Regions from separate parts of the Bacteroides mediterraneensis genome, predicted to be linked through region 1. Evidence: riboswitches for the same ligand, from Rfam matches in the RefSeq annotation. Region 1 holds a riboswitch; each other region holds the start of a gene.
The links. Region 1 has a riboswitch for cobalamin ahead of OIM59_RS15420 (TonB-dependent receptor). Riboswitches for the same ligand answer to the same signal wherever they lie in the genome.
Positions count from the first base shown of each region.

Region 2: it holds a riboswitch for cobalamin, as region 1 does, so the genes downstream of both, OIM59_RS01830 (TonB-dependent siderophore receptor) here and OIM59_RS15420 (TonB-dependent receptor) in region 1, are expected to answer to the same signal.
Region 3: it holds a riboswitch for cobalamin, as region 1 does, so the genes downstream of both, OIM59_RS00140 (anaerobic ribonucleoside triphosphate reductase) here and OIM59_RS15420 (TonB-dependent receptor) in region 1, are expected to answer to the same signal.

Region 1 covers NZ_DAJPEN010000001.1:3,613,406-3,621,066, reverse strand. The annotation lists gene OIM59_RS15445 (permease) at 1-720, opposite strand, end outside; gene OIM59_RS15440 (thioredoxin family protein) at 970-1,206, opposite strand; gene OIM59_RS15435 (aromatic aminobenezylarsenical efflux permease ArsG family transporter) at 1,228-1,935, opposite strand; gene OIM59_RS15430 (nitrophenyl compound nitroreductase subunit ArsF family protein) at 1,939-2,382, opposite strand; gene OIM59_RS15425 (helix-turn-helix transcriptional regulator) at 2,448-2,774, opposite strand; cobalamin riboswitch at 2,899-3,101, shown strand; gene OIM59_RS15420 (TonB-dependent receptor) at 3,185-5,167, shown strand; gene OIM59_RS15415 (YncE family protein) at 5,173-6,324, shown strand; gene OIM59_RS15410 (PKD domain-containing protein) at 6,364-7,398, shown strand; gene OIM59_RS15405 (DUF5074 domain-containing protein) at 7,434-7,661, shown strand, end outside.
Region 2 covers NZ_DAJPEN010000001.1:465,698-473,358, forward strand. The annotation lists gene rfbB (dTDP-glucose 4,6-dehydratase) at 1-1,021, opposite strand, end outside; gene OIM59_RS01815 (metallophosphoesterase) at 1,087-1,578, opposite strand; gene OIM59_RS01820 (RNA degradosome polyphosphate kinase) at 1,641-3,698, shown strand; gene OIM59_RS01825 (potassium/proton antiporter) at 3,695-5,155, opposite strand; cobalamin riboswitch at 5,532-5,748, shown strand; gene OIM59_RS01830 (TonB-dependent siderophore receptor) at 5,808-7,661, shown strand, end outside.
Region 3 covers NZ_DAJPEN010000001.1:25,557-33,217, forward strand. The annotation lists gene OIM59_RS00130 (DPP IV N-terminal domain-containing protein) at 1-2,131, shown strand, start outside; gene nrdG (anaerobic ribonucleoside-triphosphate reductase activating protein) at 2,965-3,426, opposite strand; gene OIM59_RS00140 (anaerobic ribonucleoside triphosphate reductase) at 3,442-5,826, opposite strand; cobalamin riboswitch at 5,853-6,041, opposite strand; gene OIM59_RS00145 (CCA tRNA nucleotidyltransferase) at 6,297-7,661, opposite strand, start outside.

The DNA.
Region 1 (7,661 bases):
GGGAACAGCCAGCCAGTTGTCTTTCGACATGTATTGCTCGAAAAAGCCCTCGGGTATAAAACCGTGCATGAAAGCCCCGATACCGATTCCAATCAGAATATATACCAGCACGCCACTGACTATTTTCCAGGCTTCACGGGTGATGCTGGGAAGGCGTTTGAAGAAGGTGGTCTGGTCTTTTTCCCATTCATCGGCTTGGGCAGAAGAAGTAGCCTGAATCTGACGTACCCAGTCGCTGAGGTAAGGCGACAGTTTCATCCGTCCCAGTGCGAAGCCGCCGATAACGCCCAGCAGGATGCCGCTCAGCACGTAGATAAGGGTGACTTTCAAGCCGAAGGAGCCGAGGAACATGGCTACGGCCACTTCATTCACCAGCGGGGAGGTAATCAGAAAGGCGAAAGTGACTCCCAGCGGGATGCCTCCTTTCACAAAACCGATGAACAGCGGGATGGAGGAACACGAGCAGAAGGGGGTGATGGCTCCGAAAAGGGCGGCCAGCAGATATTGCAGGCCATACATTTTGTGGGTAACCAGATAGTTGCGCAGCCGTTCAATAGGGAAATACGCATTGACGATGCCCATCAGGACGTTGATGAAGAACAGCAGTATCAGAATTTTCAGGGTATCGTAGAAGAAGAAGTTTACGGCGGTACCCAATGGGGTATCGGCACTCAGTCCGAACAGCCCGTAAACCAGCCAGTCAGCAAATTTCTGTATCATAGTGTGTACAAATAACAAATGAATGTGGATAAAAACGAGGAAAGCGGAAGTCTCGGATAGTTTCTGGAAACGCTGGAATGTATTTGGCAGAACTTACAGTACGTTTTTACGTTTCCTGTCCCGAAAACATACGTTTCCGCCAAGGGAAACGTATGTTTCCCGACTGGAAAACGTACGTTTCTCTATAGGGGAACGTAGAAAATGCGGTGAAAGAATCCTTTCTTCGCCAGGAGATTTTCGTGTTTTCTCTTAGGCGATGCCCAACAGTTCCTTGACTTCTTTTTCCGACGGTACCCGGCCTTTGATTTTCACGGTCTCGTCTATCACTACCGCCGGAGTGGTCATGAGGTGATAGCTCACCATTTCCATGATGTCGTCTACTTTTGTCAGTTTTACGTCGAGGTGATTTTCCCGGATGACTTTTTCGATTACCTGATAGGTGGCTTTGCATTTGGCACAGCCTGGTCCTAAAACTTTAATTTCCATAATGGTCTTTTTATGCTTAAGTTAAACATACATGAGATAACAATAATAAATTCCGATGAGGATGAAAATGGCCCCGACAATGCGGTAGAGCCATTTTTGCAGGGTTTGTATTTTCCCGTAGACGTTTCCCAGCTGCTGTGCGCTGAAGGCCAGTATCCAAGCTGCCAGAAGAACCGGTAGGGCAGTGGCTACTGCAAATACGGCGGGAAGCAAATATCCGGCGGTGGTAGCTGCCGACAGAGGAATCAGCACGCCGAAGTAGAACACACCGCTGGTGGGGCAGAAGGCCAAGGCAAAGAGGATGCCGATGAGCAGTGCGCCCCATCCTCCTTTCCGTGCCAGTCCTTCGGCGTTTCCCTGGAAACCGAACTGCGGCAGGTTGAGTTTGTCTCCCCACAGCATGAACAGGCCGATGAGCAGGAGTGCTGGACCGATGAGCAGCCCTCCATACATACCGATGGCTTGCTGGATGCCGAACAGGCTGGAACCTTCTCGCAGAATCAGCAGGAGAATGATGCCCAGTAGCGTGTAGGCTACGATTCGTCCGAGGGTATAGAGCAGGCCGTTGCGGAAGATGCGCCGGCGGTTTTCGATGTCTTTTCCGATAAATCCGATGGCGGCAATGTTAGTGGCCAGCGGGCAGGGCGAAAGGGCCGTGAGCAGTCCCAGCAGGAAAGCCGTCAGGACGGGGATGGAACTGTTGTCGAGCAGGGTTTGTAGCCATTCCATGATTTATTGCTGCATTTCGTGGATTTTCCTTGCCAGTCCGGCCTGGAAAGTCTCGGGTGATTTCCGGGCATTTTTAAAGGCAAATTCGGTCAGGTTCTCGGCGGTTTCTTGTCCGTTCTTGTGGCGTACAAGGAACAGGGACGACCAGGTGACTTCATATTTTCGGGCCAGCTCCTCGTTTTCAGCTTTGGAGATATCGATGATGCGGAAAGTCAGTCCGGTGTGGTCTGAAGAGACGGTCTGCAGGCTGTCTGTTACAGCTCGGGTGTTCTTTTCGATGGCGATGCACGTGGCGCATCGTTGTTTCCCATGGAAATAGAGCACTTCCACTCCGTCTTTGATGGTTTCAGTCTGTGTTTCCGTTTGTGCCGTGGTCTCATTCCGGGAATTCATTCCACAAGAGGAGAGCAGAAGGCAGGTGGCGAGTAAAAATAGCATTCTTTTCATGTTTCTTTTTTATTTATGTTAGTCTTTCGTAAAACAACGAACGATTAGGACAAAAAAGAGCCTGCTTATTTGCAGCAGCCCTTTTTCTTGCAAACAGGCTGTCCAAAGAAGTCGGCAAACATCTTCTGGGCCAGTGCCCAGTTTTCCTTGTGGATGCAATACTTCACCTTGGGCGGCTCAATTTCTCCCTGAATCAGTCCGGCTTCTTTCAGTTCCTTCAGATGTTGCGAAACCGTAGCTTTGGCTATCGGCAGTTCATCGTGGATGTCGCCGAAGAAACAGCTTTCCTGTTGTAGCAGGAATTGCAGGATGGCCATGCGGGCAGGATGGCCCATGGCCTTGGCAAACCGGGCTATCCGTTCTTGTTCCTCTGTGTATTTTTTAGCAGTCATAGGCTTTTGCTTTGTTTGCTGTTCGCAAAATTACGAATAATGAAATAAATGGGCAACATAAGAGGATTTTTTTAACAAGATAAAATATTTTGTCCGTTTTATAAGAAAAATTTGTCAAATTGTATTACCTTTGCATCGGAATGGTTCCGAGTGTCTGTTCAGGCCCTCGGATGAAAAGGGAATCAGGTGCAAGTCCTGAACAGTCCCGCTGCTGTAAGCTCCATTCAACCTGCTGGAAAAGACTCATGCCACTGATGACTGAACACAATCGGGAAGGCTCCAGGAGGGGAGTAAGTCAGAAGACCTGCCATCATACATGTTAACCACACTCGTGGGATTAGGTGGTTAAAACGATTTGGATTTTCAATTAGTACGGAAAAAGTATGGGTAGACGGAAGTTTCTGTCTGTCATGCTGGGGGGTATCCTATGCCTAGGGAGTGCTGTGCCCCTTCGTTCGCAGAGCAGGCTCGACAGTTTGCAGCATTTGGACGAAGTGGTGGTCACGGTACGTGCGTTGCCCAAGGAAGTGATACCCGTGCAGCAACTGGCGGGTGAACAGCTCAGTCGGCTGTCGTCGCACAGCGTGGCAGATGCCCTGAGGTATTTCTCGGGTTTGCAGATAAAGGATTATGGCGGTGTGGGCGGTCTGAAGACGGTCAATATCCGGAGCATGGGCACGAACCATGTGGGGGTGTTCTACGACGGCGTGGAGCTGGGGAATGCCCAGAACGGGACGGTCGATTTGGGACGTTTCTCGCTCGACAATATGGAGTCTGTCACCTTGTACAACGGACAGAAGAGTGCCATTTTCCAGCCGGCCAAGGATTTCGGTTCGGCAGGTTCCATTTATTTGCAGTCCCGGGTGCCTGTGTTTTCCGGAAAAGAATTGCAGCATGTCAAGGCGACTTTCAAGACGGGTTCGTTCGGGCTGGCCAATCCTTCCCTGCTGTGGGAACGGAAGCTGACGGAGAAGGTGAGCACGTCGTGGAGTGCGGAATACTTGTACACCACGGGAAAATATAAGTTCTCCTACCGCAAGCAGGACGGGTATGATACCACTGCCGTGCGGCAGAACGGTGATGTGAATGCGTTGCGGATGGAAGGGGGCTTTTATGGAAAACTGCCGCGGGGTTATTGGCGGGCGAAGTCGTACTTGTATCGTTCGGAACGGGGATACCCGGGAGCGATTGTGCGCAACAAGTTCTCGCACGAGGACCGGCAGTGGGATACGAATTTCTTTACGCAGGGGGCGTTCAAGAAGGATGTGGCCGACTGGTACAGTCTGATGGCGCACGTGAAATATGCGTATGATTACCTGCATTACCTGGCCGATCCGCACAAGGACGAGTCGCTGATGTACACCAACAATCATTATTACCAGCAGGAAGTGTATGCTTCTCTGGCTAACCGCTGGACGCTGACTCCTTTCTGGGAGGTCAGTCTGTCGGCAGATTACCAGTTCAATCTGCTGAATGCCGACCTGACGGACTTTGCCTATCCTCGCCGGCATACGGAAATGGTGTCAGTGGCTACGGCTTTGGATTATCGCGGATTCAAGCTGCAGGGTAGTCTGTTGGGCACGTTCGTGCAGGAGCGGGTGGAAGGCTCCGGAAGGGCGGCTCCGCATAAGCGGGAGTGGACACCGGCAGTGATTGCTTCGTATCGGCCTTTTCAGAAGGAAGATTTTCACTTGCGGGCCTTTTATAAGCGGATTTTCCGGATGCCTACGCTGAATGATTTGTATTATACCTTTATCGGCAACGTGGATTTGAAGCCGGAGTTTACGGACCAGTTTAATGTGGGGTTCACTTACGGCAAGTCGTGGACCGGCAGCTGGCTGCGTCACCTGGAACTGCAGGTGGATGCGTACTACAATGAGGTGGAGAACAAGATTGTGGCTACCCCGACTTCCAACTTCTTCCGCTGGACGATGGTCAATCTGGGACGGGTGGAAATCCGGGGCGTGGATGCGGCGTTGCAGAGTGTATGGCAGTATGGCAAGCATACGATACTGACGGCCCGGGTGAACTACACCTACCAGAAGGCACAGGATTTTACCGACCCTACGGCAGAGTTTTACGGGGGACAGATTCCGTATATCCCCTGGCACAGCGGTTCGGCAGTGCTCAACTTCAACTGGAAAAAATGGGAAACCAACTATAGCTTTATTTATACCGGCGAGCGATATACCTCGCAAGCCAATATCCCGGTCAATTACCAGCAGCCGTGGTACACGAGTGACTTCTCGGTGGCCCGCCGGCTGGACTGGGGGCCGGGTGAGCTGAAGATGACGCTGGAAGTGAATAATCTGTTCAACCAGCAGTATGAGGTGGTGACGTGTTATCCCATGCCGGGAATCAATTTCAAGTGTATCGTGCAATATAGCTTTTGAGACTTATGAGACGTAGATTTTTAAGATATCTGTGGGTGACGGTTTGTCTGTTCCTGTGGTCGGCTTGCCGGGAAGACCTTCCAGTGCTTCGTTCGGAAAGTGAGGCCGTCAGTCGTCCGGGCAGTCCGCATGAGATAAAGGGAATGTTTGTCCTGAACGAGGGCAACATGGGAAGCAACAAGTGTACCCTCGACTTTCTGGATTTCCGGAGCGGTTTTTACACCCGCAATATTTATCCGGAGCGGAATCCGGAGGTAGTGAAGGAACTGGGTGATGTGGGCAACGACCTGCAGGTGTATGGCAACCGGCTGTATGCGGTCATCAACTGTTCGCATTATGTGGAGGTGATGGATGTGCGTACGGCACAGCATATCGGTAGTGTGAATGTCACCAACTGCCGCTACATCGTTTTTGCGGGCGACAAGGCTTACGTGAGTTCGTATGCCGGTCCGGTGCAGATTGACCCCAATGCCCGTCCGGGAAAGATTGTGGAGTTTGATGTGAATACCTTGCAAATCACCCGGGAGGTGGTGGTGGGCTACCAGCCGGAGGAGATGGTTATCAAGGACGGGCTGCTGTATGTGGCCAATTCGGGAGGTTACCGTTTCCCTAATTACGACCGTACGGTGTCGGTGGTCGATTTGGGTACGTTCGAGGTGGTGAATACCATTGATGTGGCCATCAACCTGCATCGGATGGAGCTGGCGCCCGACGGACTGATTTACGTCAGTTCCCGTGGGGACTATTACGGCACGAAGTCGGACGTGTTTGTCATCGACCCGGAGGCACAGCGGGTGGTTGGCCGGTTGGGAGTGGCTGCCAGCGAGATGTGCATGGACGGCGACGAACTGTACCTGATTAGTGTGGAATGGAGCTATGTGTCGGGAAAAAATGAAATCCGGTACACGTTGTACGACACCCGAAAACGGGAGATTCTTCCCCGGAATTTCATCACGGACGGCACGGAGAAGGATATCAGCATTCCTTACGGGCTTGGGGTGAATCCGGAAACCAAGGAGATTTTCGTGTCGGATGCCACCAACTACGTGACTCCCGGTTATTTGTATTGTTTCTCTCCCGAAGGAAAGCTGAAATGGAAGGTGCGTACCGGGGATATTCCGGCGCATTTTGCCTTTACCTCGGCCGACTTCTATTAGGAAGTGGAAAAAGAATCTTGTAATAATTATAAATAATATATGAAGAAAAAAATCATTTGTCTGGCAGGCCGTCTTCTGTGGATGGTACTGTTATGCGGGGGCCTTTTATCTGCCTGTCGCAGCGAGAAAGAAGACCCGGTGGAAAAAGAGCCGGAAGTGCCGGCTACTCCCTACATTACGAAGGTACTGGAGTTTGTGCCCTGTCCGGGGCAGTTTGTCAATGTGTTGCCGGAATTTAAGGAGGGCGACACGCAGGAAACCATGAACCAGAAAGTGCTGGAACTTATCGGGTACAACAAGCGGGGACTGGTTTCGCTGGGAGGTTTCGGCGGTTATGTGGTGGTCGGTTTCGACCATACCATCGAGAACAAGCCGGACAGCCGGGACTTTCGGGTGTTGGGCAATGCCTTCAACGGCAATTCTTCGGCGGCTACCAGCGGTACGGCGCAAGGAGGAAGTTATGAACCCGGCGTGATTCTGGTGGCCTACGACAAGAATGGCAACGGCAAACCGGATGCCGACGAGTGGTACGAGATTCAGGGCAGCGCCCAGAAAGGAGAGGTGGAACCTTGGTATGCCGAAGCGAAGGCGGTAGGGAACGACCTGCATTGCTATTCCGATTACGAGATTACGTACTATAAGCCGAAAGCGGAGCCGAAGACGCAGGAAGAGGAGGCGCAATACATCCGCTGGACAGATAACAAAGGGGGAGAGGGGTATCTGCCCAAGAACGAATACCATCGCCAACCGTATTTCCCGCAGTGGATTCAGTCGGACAAGCTGACGTTCAAAGGAACCCGTCTGCCGCAGAACGGACTGAACCACGGAACGGAAGAAGCTCCTTATTTCGTGCTGTTCAGTTTTGCCTACGGTTATGCCGACAATGCCGTGAACGATACGGAGGGAGCCTGCATCGACATCGACTGGGCAGTGGATGCCCACGGGAAGGCGGTGCATCTGCCGGGCGTGGATTTCGTGAAAATTTATACCGGAGTGCATCAGGTGAACGGCTGGCTGGGAGAGTGTTCCACGGAAGTGATGGGGGTGGAAGACTTGCATCTGCTGAAAAACTAACCAACTTAACATACATTTTTTAAACCAAAAGTAACATGAAATTAAAGGATTTGTTTAATGTGAAGAACGCCAGTGCCGCACTTTTGCTTGTTGTGGCTTTGCTGGCTGGTAGTTGTAGTAAAGAGAAAGGCATTGGAAATGGGGATAACCCTCCTCCTGCAGGGCAGCCTGTTTCTTTTGAACTGAAAACCAAGCTGGACAGTGTATATCCGGTGATGTTGGCTCCAGACTCGGTGTTCAAACTGGAATATGCGGCAGAGCAT
Region 2 (7,661 bases), 3.1 Mb from region 1:
TGGTTTCGGGCGTCCATCCCAGTTCGCGGGTAATCTTGGTAGGGTCGATGGCGTAGCGCTGGTCGTGTCCCAACCGGTCCTTGACAAAGGTAATCAGTGAATCGTTGATCCAGTCAATGCTGATTTGTCCGTCGGCAGTCATTTCTTTCTTTTTGAGCACGTTCCGATACTCAGGTTGCTCGGTCATTATCCGATGAATGGTGGCGATGGTCAGTTTGACAATTTCAATGTTCTGCTTCTCGTTGTGTCCGCCTACATTGTAGATTTCTCCGTCTTTACCCTTGTTGATAATCATGTCGATAGCCTTGCAGTGGTCTTCCACGTACAGCCAGTCGCGCACGTTGGTTCCGTTGCCATATACGGGAAGTCTTTTTCCTTCCAGAATGTTTTTGATGATGAGCGGAATCAGTTTTTCCGGGAAGTGATACGGACCATAGTTATTGGAACAGCGGCTGATGGTCACCGGCATCTTGTAGGTATCCCGATATGCCATGACGATTAGGTCGGCACTGGTCTTGGAAGCGCTGTACGGACTGTGCGGGCAAAGAGGCGTTTCTTCGGTGAAATAACCTTCTGCTCCCAAAGAACCATACACCTCATCGGTAGATACCTGGTGGAAGCGGACTCCTTTTCTCCACGTAGGATAGCCGTTTTCGTCTTTCCCGGTCACCCATGCACGGCGGGCGGCATCCAGCAGGTTTTGTGTGCCCAGAATGTTCGTCTGCAGGAAGAGTTGCGGATTTTCGATGCTGCGGTCCACATGGCTCTCGGCGGCGAAGTTCACGATGTAGTCAAATTTGTACTCAGCAAACAGCCGGTCGGCCAGGTCGCGGTCGCAGATGTTTCCTTTTACGAAGAAGCAGCGTTCATTGTCGATGTCGGATGAAATGGTTTCCAGGTTTCCAGCGTATGTCAAAGCGTCCAGAATGATTACCTTGATGTCATCATGCTTGGCCAGGATATATTTGATATAATTGGCTCCGATGAATCCGGCAGCTCCAGTAACTAGATAAGTTTTCATATCGTTTTTCTATTTTGAGTGCAAATTTCGGAAAGATTTTTGAATGCGACAAGACTTTTCAAACTTTAATCATTCAGTTCAATAACCTCCAAATCGGAGAAATTACCGTCGGTTATGGAGAAGCGTACCAAGGTACGCACCTTATGGAAACCGTATTTCCCGGCGGCCCCCGGATTGATGTGCAGCAGGTGCAGGCGAGGGTCGTATTTCACCTTCAGGATATGGGAGTGCCCACTGATAAACAGCTGTGGGGGCTGCGTGGCGAGAATCTGCCGGACGGAAGGGTCATATTTTCCCGGATATCCTCCGATGTGTTTCATCAGTACGTCGGTTCCTTCCAGCTGGAAACGGTTGATTTCCGGAAAACGGAGGCGCATGTCCTGACCGTCGATATTTCCATATACGGCCCGCAGGGGGCGGAAGGCTGCCAACCGGTCGGCCACTTCCTGTGAGCCGATGTCTCCGGCATGCCATATCTCGTCGCAGGTGTCAAAATATTTCAGATAACGTTCGTCCCAATAGCCATGGGTATCGGACAGAAGTCCTATTCTTTTCATTTTTCTGTTGTTTTTCTCCGGCAAAGATAGTACATTTGAGCAAACCTTGAAGAATTCTATGTATGGAAAGCCACTATAAATATTTCAACCGCGACATCAGCTGGCTCGCGTTCAACTATCGTGTATTGCTGGAAGCTGACGATGACAGCCTCCCTTTGTATGAAAGAATCAATTTCATTTCGATTTATTCGTCCAATCTGGAAGAGTTTTACCAGGTGCGTGTGGCTGAACACAAGGCGGTAGCCTCCGGGGGAAAGAGTGAGGATATGACGGTAGAAGAGGCGCATGCCCTGATTCGGCGCATCACGGAGGTGGTGAACCGCCAGCTGGAGGACCGTGTGCGCATTTATGAGCAGAAGATACTTCCTGAACTGCGGAGGAACCATGTTGTCTTTTATCAGAGCAAGAGTGAGGTAGAGGACTTCCACAAGGAGTTTGTGCACCGTTTTTTCATGGAGGAAGTCTTCCCTTATCTTCAGCCGATGAAGATGGAACCGGAAAACGTACGCTTCTTTTTGCGCGACAAGCGGCTGTATCTGGCGGTGAAAGTCCGGAAGCTAGGAGCGGACAAGTCGGACTACTACCTCATCAAGATGCCGTATAGCAAAGTGCCCCGTTTTGTGGAATTGCCTTTTCATGACGGAAATTATTATCTGATGTTTCTGGAGGATATCATCAAGGCGAATTTGCAGGAAATGTTTGTAGGCTATGAGGTGGAGTGCAGCTATTGTTGCAAGATTTCGCGGGATGCTGATGTGTTTGTGGATGATGTGCCGGCAGAAAGCATGGTGGAGAAGCTGAAGGAGAAAGTGAAGAAACGGAAGATTGGGGCCATCTGTCGTTTTGTGTACGACCGGAAGATGCCGGAGGAGTTTCTGGATGCGCTGGTGGAAGCGCTGGGCATCAACCGGGAGGAACTCGTGCCGGGCGACAAGCATTTGAACCTGGAAAACCTGTCCTTCCTGCCGAACCCGAATCCGGATATTCCACAGATGGTCAAGCCGCAGCCGATGTGTTTGCCGGGGATGAACGAAAAGCATTTCATGTATCGGCGGATAGCCAAACGCGACATGCTGCTCTATTACCCATATCACAGTTTTGAGCATTTCATCCGTTTTCTGTATGAAGCCGTGCGTGACCCGTTCTGTCGGGAAATTATGATTACGCAGTATCGGGTGGCAGAACATTCGGAGGTAATCAATGCCTTGATTGCGGCGGCCCGGAACGGGAAGCATGTTACGGTGTTCGTGGAACTGAAGGCCCGTTTTGATGAAGAGAATAATCTGGCGACTGCAGAGCTGATGCGGAAGGCTGGGATTGACATCATTTTCAGTATTCCGGGGTTGAAAGTTCACGCGAAGGTGGCGTTGGTGCTTCGGGAGAACGACAAGGGGGAGCGTTTGCGAAGCTATGCGTATGTAAGTACAGGGAACTTCAACGAGAAGACCGCGAAAATTTATGCGGATATTGCCTTGTACACGTGCAACAAGCAGATTGTGGAAGACATGTACACCTTGTTCCGTGTGTTGAGAAAAGAGCTGAAGGAACCTCATTTCAAACGTCTGCTGATTGCCCGCTTTAACTTGTTGCCGGAACTTAAACAGTTGATTCAAGAAGAAATCAATTTAGTGCGTAAAGGAAAGCCTGGGCGAATCATCTTGAAGATGAACGCCCTGCAGGATACGGCCATGATTGACGAACTGTATCGGGCCAGTGAGGCGGGGGTACAGATTGACTTGATTGTTCGAGGAATTTGTTGTCTGGTGCCCGGAGAGGCGTTCAGTCGGAATATTCGGGTCACCCGCATCGTGGATACGTTTCTGGAGCATGCCCGTGTGTGGTATTTCGGCAACGGGGGCGACCCGAAAATATTTATCGGTTCACCCGACTGGATGCGTCGCAATTTGTATCGCCGCATCGAGGCGGTCACTCCCATTCTGGACGGAAAACTCCGTCAGGAACTGACCGACATGCTGAACCTCCAGTTGTCGGCCAACCGGAAGGCCTGCTGGGTGGACAATCATCTGCAGAATGTCTTCAAGCGGAAACCGGGGAATGACGACGTGCGGGCACAATATGACTTTTATGAATACTTGAAACGCAGGCTGGCTGAGGATTAATCAGCCGGCTTGTGTTTGTTTTCGGAAATGAGCAGCAGCTTGTCTCCCGGCTTCAGTTCCATTTGCCCGTTGGGGATGAGAAACTCACTGCCTCGTTTTACCAGCATCACCAGTGTGCCTTTCGGAATCTGCATATCGGCCAGCTTGTTTTGGGTGGCCAGCATTTCCGGTGTCAGGGTAAGGTCGTTCAGGCGGGTGTCGATTTCTTCTGGCAGTTCCACTCCAAATTCATTGCCTTCCTTGGGAGCCGGCAAGTCCAAGTGCAGCAGCTTGGCAGCCTTTGTGATGGTCATCCCCTGAATGACCAGTGACACGAGGGTGATGAAAAAGACAATGTTGAACAGCTGTTGGGAACCCTCGATTTCGGCCAGTACGGGGTAGGTGGCGAAAATGATGGGGGTAGCTCCTCTCAACCCGACCCATGAGACAAACAGCTTGCCTTTGGCGGTGATGTTCCGGAAAGGAAGCAGGCAGAGGAATACGCTGAGTGGACGTGCCACGATAATCATGAAGGCACCAATCAGCAAGGCTACTGCGGCCAGATCGAGCATTTCATGCGGGTTGACCAGCAATCCCAAGGTGAGGAACATGATAATCTGAAAGAGCCAGGTCAGTCCGCTCATGAAGGTGTTGATTTCTTTCCGGAAAGCCAGTTTGGTGTTTCCCAAAATCACGCCCATGATGTACACGGCCAGGTAGGCGTTTCCCTTCAGCTGGTCGGTAATGGTGAAGGTGATGAAGACCAGACTGAGCAGAAGGATGGAGTAGAGAGAGCTGTTCGATAGGTTGATGCGGTTGATGAGCCATACGCTGAAGCGTCCCATGGCATAGCCGATAACCCCTCCGAAAAAGAACTGTACCAGCAAATCTTTCGTGATGAGCAGAAAGTCGGGATGGCTTCCGCTGGAGATGACTTGTATCAGTACGATGGTCAGCATGTAGGCCATCGGGTCATTACTACCACTTTCCAGTTCCAGCATCGGGCGGAGATGCTGCTTCAGGTTCATCCGCTGCGAACGGAGCAGGTTGAACACAGACGCCGAGTCGGTAGACGACATGGTGGCAGCCAGCAGCAGAGACGTGAGCAAGGTCAGCTCGATGTTGGTCTGGTTCCAGTCGGAAATATAAAAGATGAACACACCGGTCAGCAAGGTGGTGAGCAGGACGCCGGCAGTCGACAGAACAATTCCCGGAGTGAGTACTGGCTTGATGTCGCCGTATTTCGTGTCCATACCTCCGGAAAAAAGGATGATGCTCAATGCCATCATACCAATAAACTGTGCATCCGAAGCACTGTTGAACTGCAATCCCAGTCCGTCGCTTCCGAAAAGCATTCCCACCACAAGAAAGAGTAAGAGGGTAGGGATTCCAAACCGGTATCCGGTCTTGCTGATAAGAATACTGGAAAAAATCAGGATTGACCCAATCATCAAAATATTTTCTGCCGTAAAAATCATAATGCCTTAAGTGATTAATAAAAGTAAAGGTTTGTGTAAATATTAATGTCCGAAGGTAAGAAAATGTTTTGTGGATAAGGGCTTTTCATGAAAATTTTTGTGGATTTTTTATTTTGGTTCGTCCGTATCATTTTTTTCAGGCATCCTTGTGTGAAAATGAAAATTACCGGATAATTTCTCTGTCCCACACTGTGGGATATAAAAACCACAGTGTGGGATATATATTTCACAGTGTGAAATACAAAAACCAAACAGTGGAACAGAGAATTTATGGAAGTGTTTTGAAGAATATGTGAGGGAGTTTCAAAGAATGTGTAAGGAAGAAAAGGATTGTACTATAATTTTGTAGAAATTTATTTTTGTTTTTCAAGAAAACCGTATATTTGCAATGTTTTGTTCCGTTTGGATTTCCGTTCGGCGAAATCACGGATGAAAAGGGAATCGGGTGAAAGTCCCGAACAGTCCCGCTGCTGTGAACTCCAGCGTTTCGACGTTTGTCTACCGACTACGAGGCCACTGTCTTTCAATGAAAGATGGGAAGGCAAGACAAACGGGAGTAAGTCAGAAGACCTGCAAAACGAAGTCATGCTTGCATTCTCGAGGAAAGGATGGCAAGAACGTGCGTAATGTAGAATTACAATTAAAAATTTAAATGAAAAGATGGAATGAACCGGCTTTCAGGGTCGGGTATCGCTTTTTTATACTCGTGTGCCTGTGTGTCCTTACAGGAGTGGGGAGTGTTTTTGCACAGCAGGCCGATTCGGACAGCATTACGGGAAAAGTGCATCAGATTCCGGATGTGACGGTGAGCGTGCGTAAGACTCCTCAGGCCGTGAAAGCTACTTCCCCCTTGCAGGTGATGGGAAAAATGGAAATGGAGCGTCTGGGGGTGCATGAAGTAGCCGATGCCGTGCGCCATTTTTCGGGAGTGACGGTAAAAGATTATGGAGGTATCGGAGGATTGAAAACGATTTCTGTCCGTAGCTTGGGAAGTCAGCATACGGGAGTGATTTATGATGGGGTAGCTGTCAGTGACTGTCAGTCAGGTCAGGTAGACATCTCTCGCTTTTCTTTGGATAACGTGTCCCAACTCACCATGACGATAGGACAGAGTGACGATATTTATCAGACTGCACGTGCTTTTGCTTCTGCGGGTGTGTTGAGCATTCAGACTGCCCGACCTGATTTCCAGGAAACATCGTATCATATCAATGCCAATTTGAAGGCCGGCTCTTTCGGTTTGGTAAATCCTTCCATATTATACAATCAGCGCCTGTCTGCTAAAACATCCCTGTCTGTATATGGCGATTTTTTGCGGGCAGACGGCAATTATCCCTTTAAAATGTGGAATGGGAACAGTCTGATTGACAGTAAGCGGAATAATAGTGACATACGGACTTACCGTGCGGAAGCTACCTTGTATACAAACCTGACTTCCAAACAAGATTTACAGGTAAAAGCTTATCTTTTTGATTCGGAGCGTGGATTGCCGGGAGGTGTGGTTTATGACAATCCCTATGCGGCAGAACGACTTTTTGACAAAAACTATTTCGGGCAATTCCGATATGAGAACCGTTTTTCCGACCGTCTTAAACTTCAGGCTTCGGGTAAGTTCAATTATAGCTGGAACCGGGATTACAATGATGAGGCCTCAGGTATCACCGATGACCGTTATAGACAGACGGAGACCTATTTGTCTGCCACTTTGTGGGGAGACTTGGGAAAAGGATTCTCTTTGTCGTTGGCACAAGATTTTGTGTATAACTATTTGCATACGAATCTGGAAAAGTGCCAGTTTCCGCAGCGTTATACGTTGTTGACGGTCCTGGCTGCCCAATATCAACGTGCTTCTTTTACGGCTACTGCTTCTTTATTGAATACCTATATTACGGAAAATGTGCGTATTGGAACGGCGGCTGCAGACCGTAAGCGTCTTTCTCCTGCGTTTAGTGTGTCATGGAAGCCTTTTGAGGAAACCGGATTGCGATTTCGGGCATCTTATAAGGATATTTTCCGTACCCCGACGTTCAATGATTTATATTACTTGGTAATAGGAAATAGTAGTTTGCGCCCGGAAACAACCAAGCAGGGAAATATCGGAGTGACTTGGAGCGGATCGAGATTGGGCTTTCTTGACTTTCTTAGTGTGTCGGCCGATACTTATTATAATAAAGTAAAAGATAAGATTGTGGCTGTTCCCACCATGTTTGTTTGGAAAATGACGAATGTAGGGAAAGTGGAAACGATAGGTCTGGATGTGAATCTGTCGGCTGAAGCTCGTGTGACAGAGTGGTTGAAGTGCTATTTGACCGCAAACTACAGCTTTATGCAGGCCGAAGATGTGACTGACCCGGATTCCAAGACCTGGAGGAATCAGATTGTGTATACACCCCGCCACTCCGGTGGTGGGAATTTTACCCTTGAATTGCCTTGGATAAATTTGTCCTATAATCTGACTTATGCATCAGAGCGGTATACGTTAGCACAGAACCTGCCCAGTTATCGT
Region 3 (7,661 bases), 3.6 Mb from region 1:
CGACCGGGACCGTCTGGCTTCGCAGTTGACGGAGATTGTGCAGGACCCCTTCGAGGCACATCAGTTGCCTATTGCCGATTTGAAGGCGGGAGAAGACGGACGTACCTTTACGTTCAAGGTGGTGTCAAAAGCCGACTCAACTTTCTATTTCTCGTACGACTATCCCACTCAGAAGCTGACATACCTGAAGGACAAGGAGAAAGAACCGGAGGAAGTGGACTGGGCTTCCGTATCGCCGGACGGACAGCGGGTGATTTATGCCAAAGATTGCGATTTGTATTATATGAGCATTGCCGATTACCGGAAGGCCCGGAAGAACGAGAAAGACAGTACCATCGTGGAGGTGCGCCTGACGAGTGACGGAACGCCGGATTTCGGGTATGGCATTCCTTACAGTACGCTGAACACGGATACGTTGTGTAATGGCAAACGCCGGGGTGCGTGGGGATACTGGTCGCCCGACTCCAAGTATTTTGCCACTATCATTGCAGACCAGAGGAATGTGAAACCGTTGTGGGTCATCAATTCCATTGCGGAGCCGCGTCCTACCCTGGAGACCTATAAGTATGAGATGCCGGGAGAAACCGGTATGCCGGAATATCATCTGTATTTGTTCGATGTGCAGGCGGGTACGCGGAAAGAAATCCGTACGGCAGCCTGGAAAAATCAGTCGATTGACTTGGAAGGAAAGCCGCTGGAACAGAAACAGCGTGACAAGGAACTGATACCGCGTATCTGGCAGGGCGACAACCATCGTTTCTTCCTGACCCGCAGCAGTCGTGACTTGCACCGCATTGATGTATGTACCTATACTTTGGGAGAAGATTCTATTGTGCCGGTGGTAAAGGAACGGATGAATACTTATCAGGAAACCCGCCCTATCCATGTGTTGAACGGAGGAAAAGAGTTTATCCAGTGGAGTGAACGTGACGGTTGGGCACACCTTTATTTATACGATGACAAAGGAAACCTGAAGAACCGCATTACGGAAGGTCCTTGGCACGTGGAACGTGTGGTGAAGGTGGACGAGGCTACCCGTACCGTATATTTTGTAGCCAACGGACGCGAGAAAGGCGAGAATCCGTATTACGAGCATTTCTACAAGGTCAATGTGAACGGCAGCGGATTGAAGCAGCTGACACACGGTGAGTTCTTCCACGATGTGGAGATGGACGATGAGGCCCGTTTCTTCGTAGACAATTATTCACGGGCCAATACCATCCCTTGTGCGGATCTGCTGGACCGTAATGGCAACAAGGTGATGACCATACAGGAAAGCGACTTTTCTTCTTTGAAAGCAGCCGGTTACCAGTTCCCGGAACCGTTTAAGGTAAAGGCAGCCGACGGAGTGACCGATTTGTACGGCATAATGTACAAGCCGTTTGATTTCGATTCTACCAAGGTTTATCCGATTATTGACTATGTCTATCCGGGTCCGCAGGTAGAAGCTGTGGATTATCCGTTCCGACGGATGAGTGTGCGTACCGACCGCCTGGCACAGGCCGGATTTATCGTGATTACCGTCGGACAGCGTGGCGGTCACCCCAGCCGTTCCAAGTGGTATCACAACTACGGTTACGGCAATATGCGTGATTATCCGTTGGCCGACCATAAGGCGGCTGTGGAGCAGCTGGCAGCGCGTTATCCTTTCATCGATATCACGCGGGTAGGTATCCACGGACATTCCGGAGGCGGATTCATGTCGACTGCGGCCATCTGTCAGTATCCGGACTTCTACAAGGCTGCCGTATCGTGTGCGGGTAATCATGACAACCGTATCTACAACCGCTGGTGGAGCGAGACCCATCACGGTGTGAAGGAAGAAGTCTCAGAGAAGGGAGATACGACGTTTGCCTATAAGATTGCCACCAATCCGGAAATCGTGAAACAGTTGAAGGGCCATCTGATGCTGGTACATGGAGACATTGACAACAATGTACATCCGGGAAACACCATTCGTGTGGTCAATGCCCTGATTCGGGCCAACAAACGTTTTGACATGCTGATTCTGCCGGGCCAGCGTCACGGTTTCGGTGACATGGATGAATATTTCTACTGGCGCATGGTGGATTTCTTCTCGAAATACCTGAAAGGAAAGCAGGAGGATTCGGTAGATATTCCGCAACGATAACGAATCAGTCAATTGGATTTATACAGCGGAATGGCTTTGACAGTCGTTCCGCTGTTTTTTGCGGATACTTCTATATTTTATGTGAATGGAGTAAAGAATAAAGTCTTCTTTTTATTCAGGCTTGCTAAAATTTATGCTTAATCAACGAATCCCTCAGGTTTTTACGTTGAGTCATGAAAATCGGGGGGTAGGGTGAAGCGTTGTTGCTATGAGGGATGGAAGTGAGTGTTTGTTCTTCCAATAGCTGACGTATGGGCACAAAAAAAGCGAGAGCTCATCAGAACCTCCGCTGCCTTCCTAAAGAACCCCCATTTAAGGGTTCTTTTCATCTTCTTAATTTTTGTGTCTTTGTTATCCTTTTTACTTTTTCTTTTTACCAGAAGATATTCCAATACCTTCTCAAACCTTATTCCTGAAAACTTTTACCTTTAAAATCTAATACCTTGTACTTAGTAAATAATCTAATACCTTAATAGTCTAGCTAATACCTTAAATAAATTGCTTTTTACCTTTTAGTCTCTCTATTCTAATACCTTTCTAATTCTCTTTTTACCTATTGGTTTCACAACCACATTGCAAAGGTAATTCTTTTTTCATTGACTGCAAGAGGTAGTACATTCTTTTTTTAATAAATAGTTGTTTTCATGATATAAATCAAGAAATGGCTTATTGAGGGCTTTGTGTGCGAAAACGAAGCTCCGTGTACGAAAACGGTTGATTTCGTGTGCGGAAACGGAAGGAAAATAGGTGGAAAATGACAAAATGAATGCCGTATTTTTAGTTGCGAATTTGTGAACTAAAAATACGGCATGTGTCAAAAACGCGGTAAATTCTTATTTCAGTTTAAGAATCCGTTGGTTGCTGCTTCCGCAGAAATCCAGAAAGGGGGAATAGAGCGACTCGATGAAAGGACCGTCCACCAGCACATGGATGTAGGGGAGGAGTTCTTTGCGTTCCGGGTCCTGAAGGAGCTGTTCGTAGGTGTAGCCCGTATAGCACCAGATGTGCATTCCCGTGCGCTGGCTGATGGCTTTCAGTACCGGGAGAAACTCTTTCGGGTTATAGAAGGGGTCTCCTCCTGAGAAGGTCACTCCGTCGAGTAACGGATTGGCACTGATTTCCTGAATCATTTGCTCCAGTACTTCCGGTGTGAGCGGTTTACCGGCCCGAGGGTTCCAGGATTCCGGGTTGTGGCAGCCCTTGCAACGGTGGCTGCATCCGGCCAGGTAGATGGAGTACCGGATGCCCTCTCCGTCGACAATGGTTTCTGGATACGTGTATAAATAATGTAACATCACTCGTAAAAAGGGTTATGCATGCTTTACACGGTCACGTTCTTCGGCTCGCTTGGCCGAGTTCCAGCTGTTTAGGTCGCCTGTCAGGTAGCCGGTGATGCGGCGCATGCGCAGGATATTCTCTCCGTTGCACACCGGGCAGCGGCTGTAGATGACTCCCTTGTAACCGCAGTCGTGGCAGGTGTCTACCGGATGGTTGATGGAGCCGTAGCCAATCTGTTCGTCGTGCATCACCTTGACAATTTTGGCGATGGCCTTCACGTTCTTCTGTGCCTCTCCATCCAGTTCCACGTAGGTGATGTGCCCGCCTCTGGTCAAGGCATGGAAAGGAGCTTCCCGCTTGATTTTCTCCACAATCGTAATTGGCTCTTTTACGTCCACGTGGAACGAATTGACATAGTAGTCGCGGTCGTTCACTCCTTCGATGATGCCGTATTTCCGTTTGTCCATCCGGGTGAAACGGCCAGACAGTCCTTCAGCCGGTGTAGCCAGTACGGAATAGTTCAAGCCGTATTTCTGTTTATAAGCCTCCGCCACCTTGTTCATTTCTTCCACGGCTGCATAGAGCGTTTCCCAGGCTTTCGGATTATGTCCGTGTCCCTGCCCGTAGAGTGCCACCATGGCGTTGTGCCCTCCGATGAAGCCGATACCCAGGGTACCTTGGTTCAGCACGTCACCCACTTCTTCATTCGGGTGAAGCTGTCCGCCGCCTTTCCATACGTTGTTTCCCATCATGAACGGGAACTGCCGGGCGAGGGCGGTGCGCTGGTATTGGTAGCGGGTGTATAATTGCTCTGCAATAAATTCTGCCATGGAGTGCACCGACTGAAGGAAGAATTCCTTGGCCTTTTCCAGTCGGTTTTCCGGAGATTCGTCCGTGAGGGCTTCCGCTTTGCGGTGTGCTTCGATGGCCAGTCGCGGCAGGTTCATGGTCGTGAAAGAGAGATTGCCTCTCCCCAGTGAGGTCTTTTCTCCGTGCAGGTTCTCGAACACGCGGGTACGGCATCCCATGGTCGCCAGCTCGTAGCGGTAGCGTTTCGGGTCGTCGGCCCGCCATTTCTCGTGTGTGTTGAAAGGAGTGTCCAGAAACATGAAGTTCGGGAACAAAGCCTTGGCCGTGGTGCGGCAAGCCTGCAGGAAGAGGTCGAAGTTCGGACATTCGAAAGCCACCTTTCCTTCAAGGGCCGCTTCAAAGTCCTGCATGGCCAGCTGGTAATCGGCATCGGAATAGGTCACTCCATCCTTAATCTTGAAAATCTGGATGGGGAACACGGGCACCTCTCCGTGGTTGCCCAAGCCTTCGATGGTGGCTTTCAGCAATTCCTGGATGACCATTCTTCCCTCGGCCGAGGTGTCGGTACCGTAATTGATGGAGCTGAAAACCACCTGGTTTCCTCCGCGGGAATGCATGGTGTTCAGGTTGTGGATGAAGCCTTCCATAGCCTGGTGTGTGTCTTTGCGGGTCTGTACCAGCGTTTTGCGCAGCACGTAGTCCAGTTCCCCCCGCGTCAGCGCAAGTCCTTTGTCGTCCAGGAAGCCGAGGAAAGCGTGAAGGGTCTCTTCTTCGGCTTCGATGCGCTGGAAATGTGTGCGTATGCCCTGAAGGATTTCTTTTTCCTCCGTTTCTATCCCTTTGAGGTCGAACAACAGGCCGAGATGTGTAGCCAGAATTTTCTGGAAACTTTTCAGTACTCCTTTGGCCATGAAGAAGTCGAAGGCCGGAATAGCCTGTCCCCCATGCTGCTCGTTCTGGTTGGTCTGGAAGATGATGGTGGCCAGTGTGGCATAGCTTTGGATGGACTGCGGCGTACGGATACTGCCGTTTTTGGTATGGAAACCCCGTTCGAACAGGTCGTCCAGGTCGTACTGGATACAGGTCGTCGTTTTAGTGGGATAATAATCCAAGTCGTGAATGTGGATGTCGCCCAACTGGTGTGCCTCGGCATACTGCTTGGGCAACAAATATTTGTAGGTGTAATCCTTGGTGATTTCAGAAGCGAACGTCATCATCTGTCCGGCTGGCGTATGACTCGACATGTTGGCGTTGCTCAGGTTCACATCGTTCTTGTCGATGGCCACGATGCCGTCCATGATGTGTTTGATATGCGTTTTACGCTCCCGTTCGGTGTTGCGCCACTGGCGGTAGATGATGTATTTCTTGGCCACCTCCGGCTGTACTTTCATCAGCTCGTTTTCCACGAGGTCCTGAATGTCTTCCACCCCGATGGTCTGTTGGGTGAAATGCGACACCACCTGCCGGGTGATACCTTCTATTTCCTCCTCCTGGAAGTCGATGCCGGTGGCCTTGAACGCTTTGCTGATGGCATTGGTGATTTTGGCGGCCGAAAAGTTCTCCTGCTTTCCGTCGCGCTTGATGATACGGATTTCTGTCAGATTCATTTTTCTGTAAATTAAAGAGTGAGACATAAATTTAGGCTTTTCCGGGCAGGTCTTCTGACTGATCTCTCGCCGTAGACGCCTTCCCATGAGCAGGCTCACAGTGGCTTGCAGAGCGTGTCACGGTTTCCACAAGAATCACAGCAGCAGGTACTGTTGCCGATTTGCACGGCATTCCCTTTTGAAACGGTTAAGTTACCTTCGGAAAAGTGAGGCAAAGATAGACGTTTGGGAGGAAAATAAAAAATGGAAATTTAGACAAGTTTCTAAATTTGGAGAACTTTTTCAGTGTAAATTCGGCTTACAGTATGCTGTGGAGCTATATTTTGGCGAACTGTAATTTATACTGGTATTTTAATGTTGGAAACTTCTGTATTATTCCTTAGTTTAAGAAGAGAGGAGGATAGGAGAAGGTAAAGTCTCTCACGATACTCGGCAGCAACATGCGTACGTGCGTCGTGAGAGACGGCAGATTATTTTTTTTCGGGCAGGTTGACCGGTGTCAGGCCCATCTGTTCCGCTTTTTTCAGCATAAAGTCGAAGGCTGCATCGTGTTCGTTGGGAATCACCCCGTCGAGGATGGCGTCCTTGATGGAACTTTTCAGGCTGCCGATTTCACGGCAAGGCTGGAGGTTGAACACGTGCATGATTTCCGCCCCGTCTACCGGCGGCTGGAAGTTCCGGATACGGTCTTTCTCTTCCAAATCCTTCAGTTTCTGGCGCACCAGCTTGAAATTGTCCAGGAAGCGCTGCTTGCGGGCTTCGTTCTTCGAGGTGATGTCGGCCTCGCAGAGCATCATCAGGTCGTCGATGTCGTCGCCGGCCTCAAACAGCAGACGGCGTACGGCCGAGTCGGTCACTTCCTCGTCGGCAATGACGATGGGGCGCATGTGCAGTCCCACAAGCTTCTGCACGTATTTCATCTTCTCGTTCATCGGGAGCTTCATCTTGCGGAAGATTTCCGGAATCATCTTTTCCCCGATGAAGTTATGGTTGTGGAAAGTCCATCCCGCCTTGGGTTCCCAGCGTTTCGTTCTCGGTTTGCCGATGTCGTGGAGCAGGGTTGCCCAGCGCAGCCACAGGTCGTTGGTCACTTTGGAGATGTTGTCCACCACCTCCAGGGTATGGTAGAAATTATCCTTGTGTCCGCGTCCGTTGCGTACTTCCACTCCTTGCAGAGCCACCAGCTCCGGGAAAATCAGTTCCAGCAGTCCACAGCGGTCCAGGTCGATAAACCCTTTCGACGGAACCGGCGACAAGAGTATCTTGTTCAGTTCGTCGGCAATACGTTCGCGGGAGATAATCTTGATACGGTCCTTGTTGCGTTCCAGTGCCGCAAAGGTCTCGTCGTCGATGTAGAAATTCAGCTGTGTGGCAAAGCGGATGCAGCGCATCATGCGCAGCGGGTCGTCGCTGAAGGTGATGTCCGGGTCGAGCGGCGTACGGATGGTCCGTTCCTTCAGGTCATCCAGTCCTCCGAACGGGTCCACCAGCTCTCCGTAGCGGTCCTTGTTCAGACAGACCGCCATGGCATTGATGGTAAAGTCCCTCCGGTTCTGGTCATCTTCCAGCGTACCGTCTTCCACCACGGGTTTGCGGCTGTCGTGGCTGTACGATTCTTTCCGTGCCCCCACGAACTCCACTTCCGTGTCCTTGAACTTGACTTGTGCCGTACCAAAATTTTTGAATACGGATATATGAGCACCTCGCCCCAGCTTCTTCCCGAAAGCCTGTGCGATTTCAATTCCGCTTCCCACTACGACCACGTCGATGTCCTTGGAAGGCCTGTGCAGGAAGATGTCTCTCACGTATCCTCCCACCACATAACATTCCAGTCC